Linked DNA regions of Occultella kanbiaonis. The protein of the gene in region 2 interacts with the protein of the main gene of each other region in a pairwise test. Links are inferred from orthologs where the notes say so. Each region holds a gene or a part of one and is shown on either strand. Other genes may lie near its edges. The genes, in order: GKS42_RS07530 and aceE.

What was found.
Region 1: the proteins of aceE (region 2) and GKS42_RS07530 interact in binary tests that used the Escherichia coli proteins (3 or more experiments, as listed by UniProt). The link is inferred for Occultella kanbiaonis from one-to-one orthologs.

The regions. Positions count from the first base shown.
Region 1 is NZ_CP046175.1:1,697,888-1,704,410, reverse strand. Bases 1,017-3,991 are described here. They hold GKS42_RS07530 (endonuclease III domain-containing protein), read right to left. Parts: upstream 2,860-3,991; coding sequence 2,173-2,859; downstream 1,017-2,172. Other genes in these bases: GKS42_RS07515 (GNAT family N-acetyltransferase), read left to right, coding at 3,895-3,991; GKS42_RS07520 (DUF3054 domain-containing protein), read left to right, coding at 3,509-3,898; GKS42_RS07525 (NUDIX hydrolase family protein), read left to right, coding at 2,968-3,507; GKS42_RS07535 (MarR family winged helix-turn-helix transcriptional regulator), read right to left, coding at 1,516-1,986; GKS42_RS07540 (DsbA family oxidoreductase), read right to left, coding at 1,017-1,498. Outside these bases: GKS42_RS07545 (glutathione peroxidase), read right to left, coding at 189-848; more of GKS42_RS07540, read right to left, coding at 845-1,016; more of GKS42_RS07515, read left to right, coding at 3,992-4,374; GKS42_RS07510 (family 78 glycoside hydrolase catalytic domain), read left to right, coding at 4,457-6,523. UniProt on the Escherichia coli protein: DNA repair enzyme that has both DNA N-glycosylase activity and AP-lyase activity. The DNA N-glycosylase activity releases various damaged pyrimidines from DNA by cleaving the N-glycosidic bond, leaving an AP (apurinic/apyrimidinic) site.
Region 2 is NZ_CP046175.1:3,318,674-3,325,491, reverse strand. Bases 1,467-4,736 are described here. They hold aceE (pyruvate dehydrogenase (acetyl-transferring), homodimeric type), read right to left. Parts: upstream 4,412-4,736; coding sequence 1,667-4,411; downstream 1,467-1,666. Other genes in these bases: GKS42_RS15365 (DUF3052 domain-containing protein), read left to right, coding at 4,679-4,736; GKS42_RS15375 (hypothetical protein), read right to left, coding at 1,467-1,529. Outside these bases: GKS42_RS15380 (hypothetical protein), read left to right, coding at 110-793; more of GKS42_RS15375, read right to left, coding at 819-1,466; more of GKS42_RS15365, read left to right, coding at 4,737-5,122; GKS42_RS15360 (peroxiredoxin), read left to right, coding at 5,119-5,586; GKS42_RS15355 (glycerophosphodiester phosphodiesterase family protein), read left to right, coding at 5,583-6,389; GKS42_RS15345 (suppressor of fused domain protein), read left to right, coding at 6,623-6,818. UniProt on the Escherichia coli protein: Component of the pyruvate dehydrogenase (PDH) complex, that catalyzes the overall conversion of pyruvate to acetyl-CoA and CO(2).

The DNA.
Region 1 (6,523 bases), 1.6 Mb from region 2 along the record:
AGGTCGGTCGGCACATAGGCTAGGGGGTGAGCGCGAGTGGCGTAATTGGCAGCCGCGCAGGATTTAGGTTCCTGTGCCTTCGGGCGTGTGGGTTCGAGTCCCATCTCGCGCACGACAGGAGCGGTGTCGAGCCCGAGGGGGCGCCGGGCATTCGGGACTCGACGCCGCTCCCATCCAGGTCCGACGAGTCAGGGCAGCGGCTTCAGAGCCCCGGGGGACGTCAGCGCGGCATCGATCGCGGCGATCAGCCCCGGGTCGTCCGGGGTGACGCCGGGCGCGAAGCGTCCGACAACGGTGCCTTCGCGGCCGATGAGGAACTTCTCGAAGTTCCAGAGGACTTCCGGATCCTCCATCGGAGTGGGTCCGTCTCCGGCGACCGCCTCAGCGACCTCCGGCTTCCCTGCGGCGGTCGGCGCCTGCCGGATCAGCTCGGTGTAGAGCGGGTGGCGATCCGTTCCGACGACGGTGATCTTCGACATGATCGGAAAGGTGACGTTGTAGTTGAACGAGCAGAACTCGGCGATCTCCGCGTCCGTGCCCGGCTCCTGACCCATGAAGTCGTTGGCGGGAAACCCGAGCACGGTGAATCCCCGGTCGGCGTTCTGCGCGTACAGCCGTTGCAGTCCCTCGTACTGTGGGGTGAGCCCGCATCTGGAGGCGACGTTGACGACCAGGGTCACTCTGCCTGCGTACTCGGCGAGGGTCACTTCGTCTCCGCCCGTCGTGGCGAACGGAATGCTCGCCAGCGCGCTCGGCGCTGGGGCCGCGGGGTCGATCACGCAGACCCCGTCCTCGCAGCGTCCCGCGCTCGGGTCACCGAGAGCGACGAGGCGGTTGGAGTCGGTCATGATGCCACAGCCTTCTCGTCGCGGGCCTGGGTGAGTGCTTGGGCGAACGCGGCAGGTTCCTGGGCGCCGGAGACGCCGTACTTGCCGTCGATGACGAAGAACGGAACCCCGCGGATCCCATAGGCCTGCGCCTGCCTGATGTCGGCTTGGACCTCTTCGAGGTACCGCCCGGTCTCGAGCACGCGCACCAGGTCGTCGCGGTCGAGGCCGATCTCGGCGGCAAGTTCGGCGAGCTCGTCGAGCTTGCCGATATCGCGCCCGTCGGTGAAGTACGCGCGCATCAAGCGCTCCTTCATCTCCACCTGCTTGCCATGCATCTTCGCGTAGTGCAGCACCTGGTGTGCCTTGAGCGTCCTCGCCGGCTTCAGCTGTTCGTAGTCGAACTCGAGCCCGGCACTGCGGGCGGTGTCAGTGAGCTGCTGCTCCATCAACCGCGCCTGCGGGACGCTGACCCTCATCTTCTTCGCGAGCAGCTGCGCGTGGCTCTCGGTGACGTCCTCGGGAGTGTCCGGCGCGAGCTCGTACGAGTGGTAGACGACCTCGACGGGAACACCGGATGCGGCGACGCCGGCTTCGAACTTGCGCTTGCCGATATAGCAGAACGGGCAGGCGATATCGGACCAGATATCGACCTTGATGGTGTCGCTCATGTGCTCCTTCTATCGTTTCAGATCTGAATCTCGAGAGCTGCCGGGCGCGGCCACGGCCGGTGGTCGAGGTCTTCGATCCCTCGATTGAACCGGCCGAGGAGTTGCGCGAGCGTGTCGCGCTGCTCAGGGCTCCAGGACGCCGTGACCTCATCCAGGACGCTGATGTTCGCGGCACATGCCTCGCGCAGGCGCGCCTGCCCGAGTGAGGTGGAACGGTATTTGCGAGCCATCCCGCCGTCCGGGTCCGGGATGCGCTCCAACAGTTTGCTCCGCAGCATCGCCGTGGTCTGCCGGCTCAGCGTCGAGGCGTCCAGGCTCAGCACCTCGCTGAGTTCGCCCATGCTCATCGCGCGGTCGTCGTCCAGGCAACTCAGGATCGTGTACGCGCTGCGATCCAGATCCCGCCCGGTGCGCCGTGCCGCGGTCAACGTCAGGTGTCGCACGAACAGCATCGACTCGAACTCGAGCTTCGTCAGAGTCGTGTCCATCGTCGCCCCTCCGTGTCCACGTTCGGTTGATATGCAACATACAACATCAATGTAGGTTACATAACCGTCGATGAGGGCGACACCTGCATCACCGGCATCACCATCACGGTCGACGGCGGGCAGCGCCAGCGCGCGGACGGCGGGGCACGCTCCAGGCTCGCAGGCGAGGTGCTGCCGAGCCGGTGCTTAGGCGGGCGGTGCGACGGCCGCCCGCTTGGGCTTGGCGCGGGCCTTGATCTCGGCCGCCTGCTGCGCCTTCGTGGCCGCGAAGGAGCAGATCGGGCAGGTCGCGAACACGTGCCGCTGCGCGGGGCAGTACTCGCGGCCGAAATAGATGATCTGCAGATGGCGCCGGTTCCAGGTCTCACGCGGGAACGCCTTCTTGAGATCGGTCTCGACGCGCTCGACCGTGGTGCCCCGGGACAGCCCCCACCGCCGGGCGAGCCGGAAGATGTGAGTGTCGATCGGGAACGCCGGCACGCCGAAAGCCTGCGCCATCACCACGCTCGCGGTCTTGTGCCCGACCCCGGCGAGGCCCTCGAGGAAGTCCCACTCGGGCACCAGCTCGCCGCCGGCATCGACAATCTGACCGGCCGCCGTCCAGAGGTTGCGGGCCTTCGTCGGCGCGAGTCCGACCTCCCGGATCAGTTCGAGGATCCGTTCCGCCCCCAGCGCGTACATCTGTGCGGGCGTGGACGCCTCGGCGAACAGGGCGGGCGTGATCTCGTTGACCTTCTTGTCCGTGGTCTGCGCCGAGAGGGCGACGGCGACCAGCAGCGTGTACGGATTGACGTGATCCAGCGGGATCGGGGGCTCCGGGTAGAGCCCGTCGAGGATCTCGCCGATCCGGGCCACCTTCTCGTCGCGTCGCATGGGCACACGCTATCCGGCAGCGCCGACAATCCGCTCGCGGCCTGTTTCGCCGCGGCGCGGGTGCGTGCCGGGTTAGCACTCACGGCGCTCAGCGGGTAGAACTCAAGGGTGAGTGATATCTCGACAGAAGACTTCGGCGGTTGGTTCTCCCCCGAGGACCTCGCCACCGTGCGTCGGCGGATGCCGATCCTGTACGTGGACGCGATCCCGGTCCGCGTGGACGCCGACGGCGTGATCCAGCAGGTGGCGCTGCTGCTGCGCACCCCGCGCGAGGGCGGCATCTCCCGGGCCCTGGTATCGGGCCGGGTGATGTACCACGAGCTGGTCCGGGACGCCCTGGCCCGGCACCTGGACAAGGATCTCGGCCCGATGGCGCTGCCGCGGCTGCCGGTCTCGCTGGTGCCGTTCACGGTCGCCGAGTACTTCCCCACGCCGGGCATCACCGCCTACCACGACCCCCGCCAGCACGCGGTCTCGCTCGCCTACATCGTCCCGATCGACGGCGACTGCCAGCCCCAGCAGGACGCGCTCGACATCGGCTGGTTCTCTCCCGAGGAGGTCGTCTCGCCGATGGTGCAGGCGGAGATGGTCTCCGGGCACGGCGCGCTGGTGCGCACCGCGCTGGCCACGACCGGTCGCCTGATCTGACGTGCGCCCAAGCCGGGCGACGGCGTCGCCTCGCACGGTCGTCGTCGCTGCCGTCGTCGACGTGGTCGCCGTGCTCGTGTTCACCCTCGCCGGGCGCCGCACCCACCACGACGACGGCGTGTTCGCCGGCCTGCTCGGCACCGCGTGGCCGTTCGGCGTCGCCCTGATCCTGGGCTGGGCGATCGCCCGGGCGTGGCGTTCACCGCTGCGGCCGTGGCCGACCGGGGTGATCGTCTGGGCGGTGACGGTGGCCGTCGGCCTCGGCCTGCGCGCCCTGACCGGCGGCGGCCGGTCCGGGGGCTTCCCGCTCGTGGCCGCGGGGGTCCTGGCCGTCTTCCTGATCGGCTGGCGCGCCGTCGCAGGGCTGTTCGGAAGGCGCGCCGCGAGGTGACCGTGCGGATCCGGCGGGCGATCCCGGGCGAGGCGGCGGCCCTGTCCGCGCTCGCGCTGCGCTCCAAGGCGCACTGGGGCTACGACGAGGACTTCCTCGAGATGTGCCGCGCCGAGCTCACCTACACCGAGGCACAGACCGCCGCCTGGGGACTGATGGTCGCCGTCGACGACGACGACGTGCCGCTCGGTCTCTACCGGATCCACGGCGACCCGCCCGCCGGAGAACTCGACGCCCTGTTCGTGGAACCGGACCGGATCGGCACCGGGCTCGGCGGCACTCTGCTGCGGCACGCGCTGGACACCGCCCGGGAGGCGGGGTTCCGGACCCTTGGTCTGGACGCCGATCCGGGGGCCGAGGCCTTCTACGCCCACGCCGGTGCGACGACGGTCGGCAGCACCGCGAGCGGTTCCATCCCGGGCCGCCGGCTGCCCCGCATGCGGTTCGAGTTGGCCGCGGAGCCGCCCGGAAGGTAGCGCCGGCGCCGTGTTCGACCGTGGCTGAACCTGCCGTGGATCCTCGCACGGGGCGACGTGGGGGCTGTGCGAGGATCCTGCCGTGACTTCGATACCGGCACCGTCCGAGTCCGACACGAGCGCGACGTGGCAGGGCGCCACCCGCTGGATCTGGGACGACGGCGAGCCTGCGCCCCGGAACGCGTGGCGCTGCTTCCGGCGCCGGTTCGCCGCCGACAAGGGTGGTACCGCGCTGCTGCGGATCACCGCGGACACCCGGTACGTCGTGTTCGTCAACGGCAAGCGGATCGGGCGCGGGCCGGTGCGGGCGTTCGGCGACCGGTGGCCGGTGGACACCTGGGACATCTGGTGGCACCTGCGCGAGTACAAGTGGAACACGGTCGCCGTGCTGGTCGCCCACCACGGGGTCGCCACGTTCCAGTCGCTGCCCGGGCGCGGCGGCCTGCTCGCCGAGCTCGATCTCGGCTGGGGGATCGTCGGCACGGACTCGAAGTGGGAGGTCGCCACGCACGGGGGCCACGATCCGCGAGCGCCCCGGATCAGCCCGCAGCTGGCGTTCACCGAGGACGTCGACGGCGCCTGGCAGCCGGACTGGACCGACGGCGGCGACGCCTTCGAGGGCACCTACCCGAAGGGCCCCGAGGCCGGGTGGGCGCCCGCCACGGAGGTCGCGGCACCCGGCGAGGGGCCGTGGACCACTCTGGTGCCCCGGCCCGTCCCGCCGCTGCAGGAGGAGGTCGTCGCCCCCGTATCGGTGCGCTCCGTCGAGCGGGTCCGCCCGTGGCCGGCGAGCTGGACGGTGGACGCCCGGGCGACGTTCGACCCCACCTCGCCCGGCCACGCGAACCCGAGCACGTACGGCGGCTACCTGCTCACCGCGCTCAGGGTCGCCGAGCAGGGTCCCGCCCGCCGGGTCAGCCTCGGCCTGCCGCTGACCACCACGCTCCCCCGGGTCCGCGGCATCGCCGTCGACGGGCGCCACTGGGACATCAACGAGCTGGCGCCCGGGCCCGCCGACCTGCGCACCCTCGACCTCGAGCTGGACCCCGGCACACACTGGCTCGCCCTCGACGTCAGCATGTACGACCATGGCTACCCGCTGCCGCTGCTCCTCGACGGTGCGGACCTGACCCACCCGTGGGAGGCGAACGCGCCCACCCCGTTCGTCGCGCTCGGCCCGATCGGCGACCCGAACCCCGCCTTCGACCGGCCGCTGGCCCACCCGACCCGTCCGGAGGTGACGCCGACGCCGCAGGTGCGCTCCGCCGTCGTCGCGCTCACCGCGTCAAGGGACGCCGGCGCCGCTCCCCTGCCAGCGGCCACCGTCCCGGCGGCGCTCGTGGCGAACTCCAGCGTCTACGGGCAGGTCGTGCACCCACGCGAACAGCACCCGCTCACCGCGAACGTCACCGGGCTGACCCGTGGCGAGCCGGTGGTCCTGCCCGACGGCGGCGACCTCTCGATCGTGCTCGACCTCGGCATCGAGGCGTCCGGGTTCGTGATCGTGGACCTGGACGCCCCGGCCGGGACGGTCGTGGACGTCTACGGCTTCGAGTACATCGATGGCGAGCGCCGCCAGGAGACCACGGCGATGGACAACACGCTGCGCTACCGCACCCGGGCCGGGCGGCAACGCTACGAGTCCCCGGTGCGCCGTGGGCTGCGCTACCTGCAGCTCGTGGTCCGGCGCGACCCGGCCCTGCGGGGCCCGGTGGTGCTGCACGAGGTCGCCGTACGCAACTCCCACTACCCCATCGGCCAAGCGGACCAGGCCGGCGAGTTCGCCTCGAGCGACGGCCTGCTCACCGAGATCTGGGAGATGTCCCGGCGCACCGTGATCGCCTGCATGGAGGACACGTTCGTCGACTGCCCCGTCTACGAGCAGGCGTTCTGGGTCGGCGACACCTACTCCAGCGCCCGGTTCGCGTCCTCGCTTTTCGACGTGGCACCGCTGATCGAGCGCTCGTTGCGGCTGGTGCCCGGGTCCAAGGGGCAGACCCCGCTGCTGGGCTCCCAGGTGCCGTCCGGCTGGACGAACGTGATCCCGGCGTGGACGTTCTTCTGGGTGCTCGCCTGCGAGGAGCACGCTCGGCGCACGGGTGACACGGCCTTCGCCGCGGACCTGCTGCCGGAGGCGGTGGAGGCCCTG
Region 2 (6,818 bases):
GCCGTCCGCCGGCGTCGGCGCCCCGCCGGAACGTGCAACCCGGGTGGGTGTCGGAGCCGCCGTTGCGCCTCACCGGGTCAGTGGAGCGCCCGGACGATATCCTCGCGGTATGTCATTCCTCACGCGACTCAGGGAGCTCTTCGCCCGGCCGGCCCCGGCCCCGACGCCGGGATCGCGACGTCCCAGCCACGCCCCGCTGCCTGCCGACGCCGGCCAGGAGGACCGCCTGCGTGAGCAGCTCGCCGCGGACCCCAACGACGTCGTCGCGTTCAACGAACTGGCCGAACTCGTCCGGCGCCGGGCCAGCGACGTGGAGCAGCCGGACCCGCTCAGCGCGGACACCGGACCGATCGAGGCCTCCTCGGCGGACACCGCGCACTGGGCCCTCGCCGAGGAACTGGCCGGCCGGCCGCGCGCCTGGTATCCGCTCATCGAACTCGCCCGGCTGTCCCTGCTCGATGACAAGGAGGGGGCGATGCGCCGCCTCGGGGCCGCCTGCGAACGTGACCCCAGCGGGAAGGCGCTCGCGTCCGGGATCAGCATGCTCCGGGAGGCGCACATGCCCGCGGACGCGCTCGGCCTCGGCGTGGGCCACTGGTCCCCGGCCGATCAGGACGCCGAGGCAGGCCGCCAGGTGATCCGGGCCGCGCTGGACGCCGGCCGGCCGGCGGAGGCCCGCCAGCATCTGAGCGCCCTCGCCGAGTACGGGGCCGACCGGCCGGGCACCGCGGGCGTGGTCGCCGAGCTCGAACCCTTCGTCGCCGCCGCCGAGGCGAGTGCGAAGACCTCCTGAGCGACCGCCGTCGGCGGCTTCGAACTCAGCCGGCCCGCACACCGAACCGGACCACCTCGACCGTGGCGGTCGGCGTCAGGTCGGGGTAGTGCCCGCGGAGCCCGTCCCGCAGGCGCACAAGCGCCTCGGGGGAGTCGACCCCGGCCTGCTCCGGCCGGAGCAGGTCGAGCCGGTAGGAGGCCACCGAGTGCACCTCGCCCGGCAGCGTCCGCGGTGGGTCGTCCTCGAAGACGAGGAGCGCGGGCCCGACGGCGATCGGGTCGTCGTGTCTGACGGTGACGGTCTTGCGGCCGGTCACCACGTCGTCGTAGTGCCGCTTGTTGAAGCGCACCAAGCGGGCGGGGCGGGCGTCCCGGTGGTTGTAGGTCTCGGGCAGCAACGTGTTGAGCGTGCGTAGCTGCGGCCCGTTCGCGCCGGGCACGGCCACCAGGATGTCCGGGTGGAGCTCGACGAGCACCTGCCGGCAGCGGCCGCACGGCTCGATCACGCCCCGACCGCCGTCGCCCGCGGCGGCTATGGTCAGCAGCGGGCCGGCGTCGGCCGCGGCCGCGACCCCGAGCGCGACCAGTTCGGCGCACGGGCCACCGGTGAAATGGTAGACGTTCACACCGGTGTGGATCCGCCCCCGGGTGTCCATCACGGCGGCCGCCACGGTGTGGTTCGGGTCGGCGCCGAGCCGCCCGGCCAGGGCCACGGCCGCGTCGACCACCCGGCGTTCGGAGTCGAGGAGGTCCATGCGGCCATCCTGCCGCATCGGGCCCGGACGCCCCTCGTCCGGCGAAGCACCACCGACCAGCGTGCCGATGACGACGAACGCCGACCCCCGCCGTCGTGCGGCAGTGATCGGCGTCCGAACGCCAGGCCCTCAGGCGGTCAGGAGTCGCCCCCGGCGGTGCCGGTGGTGCCGGCGTTGACGTCGAGGAGGCGGTAGCGCTCCACGGCCTGGGCCGGCGCGGAGGCGTCGATCTCGCCGCGCTTGGCCAGGGCCTGCAGCGCCCGGGTGACGATCGAGTGGGTGTCGATCAGGAAGTGACGACGCACCGCGGGCCGGGTGTCGGAGAAGCCGAAGCCGTCCGCACCGAGCGTCCAGTAGTCGCCCGGGACCCACGCCCGGATCTGGTCCGGCAGCTGGAAGTCGTAGTCCGTCGAGGCGATGTACGGGCCTCCGGCGTCCTTCAGCTTCGCGGTCACGTAGGGCTCGCGCTGCTCCCCGGTCGGGTCGATGAACGCCTGCCGGTCCGCGGCGAGACCGTCGCGGCGCAGTTCGGTCCAGCTGGTCACCGACCAGACGTCCGCCTGCACACCCCACTCGTTGGCGAGGATCTCCTTGGCCTCCAGCGCCCACGGCACCGAGACCCCGGAGGCGAGCAGCTGGGCCCGGGGGCCCTCGCCGTCGGCCGTGGCGATCTTGTGGATCCCGCGCAGGATGCCGTCGACGTCCACGTCCTCCGGCTCGGCCGGCTGGATCATCGGCTCGTTGTAGACCGTGAGGTAGTACATGACGTTCGGGTCGCGGTGATCACCCTCGCCGTACATCCGCTGCAGACCGTCCTTGACGATGTGCCGGATCTCGTACCCGTAGGCCGGGTCGTAGGAGACCACCGCGGTGTTCGTCGAGGCGAGGATCGGGGAGTGCCCGTCGGCGTGCTGCAGGCCCTCACCGGTCAGCGTGGTCCGGCCGGCCGTGGCGGCGATCAGGAAGCCACGGGTGAGCTGGTCACCGGCGGCCCAGAACTGGTCACCGGTGCGCTGGAAGCCGAACATCGAGTAGTAGAAGTAGAACGGCACCAGCACTTCGCCGTGGGTGGCGTAGGACGTCCCCACGGACTGGAACGCGGCCGCCGAACCGGCCTCGTTGATCCCGGTGTGCAGCAGGCCGCCGGCCTCGGACTCCTTGTAGGAGAGCAGCAGGTCGCGGTCCACGGACAGGTAGTGCTGACCGTTGGTGTTGAAGATCTTCAGCGACGGGAAGATCGCGTCGAGGCCGAACGTGCGGGCCTCGTCGGGGATGATCGGCACGATCCGCTTGCCGAAGTCCTTGTCACGGAGCAGGTCCTTGAACAGCTGGACGAGCGCCATCGTGGTGGCGACCTCCTGCTGCCCGGAGCCCTTCGCGAGCCGCTCGTAGGACTTGTCCGCGGGCAGCGTCACCGCGGTGTACTTGCTGCGCCGCTCGGGCAGGTACCCGCCGAGCTGACGGCGCCGGTCGATCATGTACTCGATCTCCGGGGCGTCCGCGCCCGGGTGGTAGTACGGCGGCAGGTAGGGGTCTTCCTCGATCTGGGCGTCCGTGATCGGGATCCGCAGCGAGTCGCGCAGGAGCTTGAGGTCGTTCTCCTTGAGCTTCTTCATCTGGTGCGTGGCGTTGCGCGCCGCGAACGAGGAGCCCAGGCCGTAACCCTTGATGGTGTGCGCCAGGATGACGGTCGGCTGACCGGTGTGGTTCACCGCCGCGTTGTAGGCCGCGTAGAGCTTGCGGTAGTCGTGACCGCCGCGCTTGAGCGCCCAGATGTCGTCGTCCGTCATCTTGGACACCAGGGCCTTGGTGCGTGGGTCGCGCCCGAAGAAGTGCTCGCGGATGAACGCGCCGTTCTCGGCGCGATACGTCTGGTAGTCGCCGTCGGGGGTGTTGTTCATCAGGTTCACCAGGGCGCGGTCCTTGTCCGCCTCCAGCAGCGGGTCCCACTCGCGACCCCAGATGGTCTTGATGACGTTCCAGCCGGCGCCCCGGAAGAAGCCCTCGAGCTCCTGGATGATCTTGCCGTTGCCGCGCACCGGACCGTCGAGGCGCTGCAGGTTGCAGTTGATCACGAAGGTGAGGTTGTCCAGGTTCTGCTGCGCGGCGAGCTGCAGCATGCCGCGGGACTCCGGCTCGTCCATCTCACCGTCGCCGAGGAACGCCCAGACGTGCTGCTGCGAGGTGTCCTTGATGCCGCGGTACTGCATGAACCGGTTGACCCACGCCTGGTAGATCGCCGACGCCGGGCCGAGGCCCATCGAGACGGTCGGGAACTCCCAGAAGTCGGGCATGTTGCGCGGGTGCGGGTAGGAGGAGAGGCCGCCACCGTTGTGCGAGAGCTCCTGGCGGAACCCGTCGAGCTGGTGCTCGGACAGGCGCCCCTCGAGGAACGCGCGGGCGTACATGCCGGGGGCCGCGTGGCCCTGGAAGTAGATCTGGTCGCCGCCGCCGGGGTGGTCCTTGCCGCGGAAGAAGTGGTTCAGGCCGACCTCGTACAGGGTGGCCACGGAGGCGTAGGAGGAGATGTGACCGCCGACGGCGATGCCCGGGCGCTGTGCCCGCGTCACCATCACCGCGGAGTTCCACCGCAGGTAGGAGCGGTAGCGGCGCTCGACGGCCTCGTCACCGGGGAAGTAGGGCTCGTCGTGCACGCCGATCGTGTTCACGTACGGGGTGGTGATCGAGGACGGGACGGTCACGTCCCGCTCCCGCGCCCGCTTGAGCATGTTCAGCAGCACGTAGCGCGCCCGCGGGCCACCGCGTTCGTCGATGAGTCCGTCGAGGGACTCCAACCACTCGTCGGTCTCCTCGGGGTCGATGTCGGGGACCTGGCTGAGTAGGCCGTTGATCAGCGGTCCGGCCTCGTTGCGTGACGTCACGACTCTCTTCTCTCCGGCGCCTGGGTCGGCGCCACAGTTACATCTGCCCAGTCTCAGGCGGGCACGTGTGGTGCGGTACTGACGATCCTATGGGCCGCACTTGGCTAAGTGGAGTCTGAACCAACAGATGTGACGCGACCGACAGTGATCCCGCCATAGGATCGGGTCACCGCCCGGCCTTGCGCCGAGACCTACTGTGCGGTGGGGTAGGACATCAACCCCGCAGCGGCGGGACAGATCAGCAGTCGATAGCAAGGAGTAACAGACGTGGAAGCGACCGCGGGTTCCGTGGCCAGTCCGTCCGGCGACCAGCCCACCTCGCGGTTCGGGGTGGACAGGGGGCAGGTCATCCAGGAGTTCGGTTATGACGATGACGTCGACGAGGAACTCCGGGCGGAACTCGAGAAGGCCGCCGGGCAGGAACTGGTCGACGAGTACTACGACGACGTGACCGACGCGGCCATCCTGTGGTGGCGCGAGGACGACGGCGACGTCCAGGACCTCACCGACGTCATGGTCGACGCCCAGGAGATGCTCGAGGACGGCGGCCTGATCTGGGTGTTCACGCCGAAGTCAGGTCGCGACGGGCACGTGCGGCCCGCCGACTTCGAGGAGGCCGCCAGCACCGCGGGCCTGCACGCCACCAGCGCCATCTCGGCGGCACAGCACTGGTCCGGGATCCGCCTGACCGCCCGCGGTCGCGGCAAGTGAGCGCGCTGCCGGCGCCGGGGGAGCCCGCGCCGGACTTCACCGCCGAGGACACCCACGGCACCCCGGTGACGCTCTCCGCGCTGCGCGGCACGCCCGTGGCACTGGTGTTCTTCCCGTTCGCGTTCTCCGGGATCTGCACGGGCGAGTTCTGCGAACTGCGGGACAACCTCGGTGCGTTCGAGCGCGCCGGGGTGCGCCTGCTCGGCATCAGCTGCGACTCGAAGTTCGCCCTGCGGGCCTGGGGCGAGCAGGAGCAGCTCGGCTTCGACCTGCTCAGCGACTTCTGGCCGCACGGGCAGATCGCCCGCTCCTACGGCGTGTTCGACTCCGAGTCCGGACTCGCCCTGCGCGGCAGCCTGCTGCTCGACGCGGACGGCGTGGTGCGCTGGTCCGTGCTGAACCCGCGCGGGCAGGCACGGCCGCTGGACGGCTACCTGCGCGCCCTCGACGCCCTGGTCGTGTGAGCACCCGGCGGCAGCGACAGGTCGCCGCCGGTGCGGGTGGGGCCTACCTGCACCCCGGGCCGCTGGCGTTGGCGCACCGGGGCGGCGCGGGGTACGAGCTGAACGAGGGGATCGAGAACTCCCTGCGCGCGGTGCGCAACGCCGTCGACCTCGGCTTCACGTACGTCGAGACCGACGTGCGCGCAAGCGCCGACGGCGTCCCTTTCGTCTTCCACGACCCGGACCTGTCCCGGGTGGTGGGTTCCGCCGTCGACGTGCATGCGCTGACGGCCGCCGACCTGCGCGCGGCCACCCTCGCCGGTGGCGAGTCCATCCCGACGCTCGCCGAGTTGCTCGAGGAGTTCCCGGCCACTCGGTTCAACATCGACGTGAAGTCGGACGACGTGGCCGGGCCGGCGCTCGCCGTGATCGAGGCGCAGCGTGCGTTCGACAGGGTCCTGATCGCGGCGTTCGACCACCGCCGGTTGCAGCGGGTCCGGCGCACGCACCCGGAGGCGGCCACCTCCGGCTCGCCGCTGGAGACGGCGTCCCTGCGGTGGGGCGTGGGCGCCGCCCGGTCCCTGGCCGCCCGCAACGGCGTGGTGTGCCTGCAGGTGCCGACGACGTTCCGCGGGCGGGCGCTGGTGACCGAGTCCTTCGTGGCGACCGCGCACCGGTACGGGCTCCAGGTGCACGTGTGGACCATCGACGACGCGGACACGATGAACGCCCTGTTCGACCTCGGCGTGGACGGCATCGTCGCCGACCGCATCGACGTGCTCCGGGATGTGCTGATCGCCCGCGGCGCCTGGCCGCAGCCGTGACCGCCGGGGCCGGGTGCGCTTGCTAGTCTTGGTACCCGCCAGGGCCTATAGCTCAGTTGGTTAGAGCGTCGCGTTTACACCGCGGATGTCGGGGGTTCGAGTCCCTCTGGGCCCACTGCTGGACGTAGTGGAACTGCATCACCGGAACTGATCACGGGGGCGAGATGATTGATTCCTACGACGTCGTGTCACGGGTCGCTGCCGGACTGGGTGTGACCGCGGTGCCCGCGCCCATGACACGCGCGAGCGGGGACGGCGCCAAGAAGATCGGCATGGTCGAGGTACCCGACTGCCCACAGACGGGGGTGACGGCCTGGGCGACCGTGGCCGCGAGCTTCTTCCCGTCCGGGTACCGGACGCGGGACGGGCGACCGATCGGTGTCGAGTTCGTGGCGGGCGTCGACTCACGATGGACGCTCCTCGGCGACG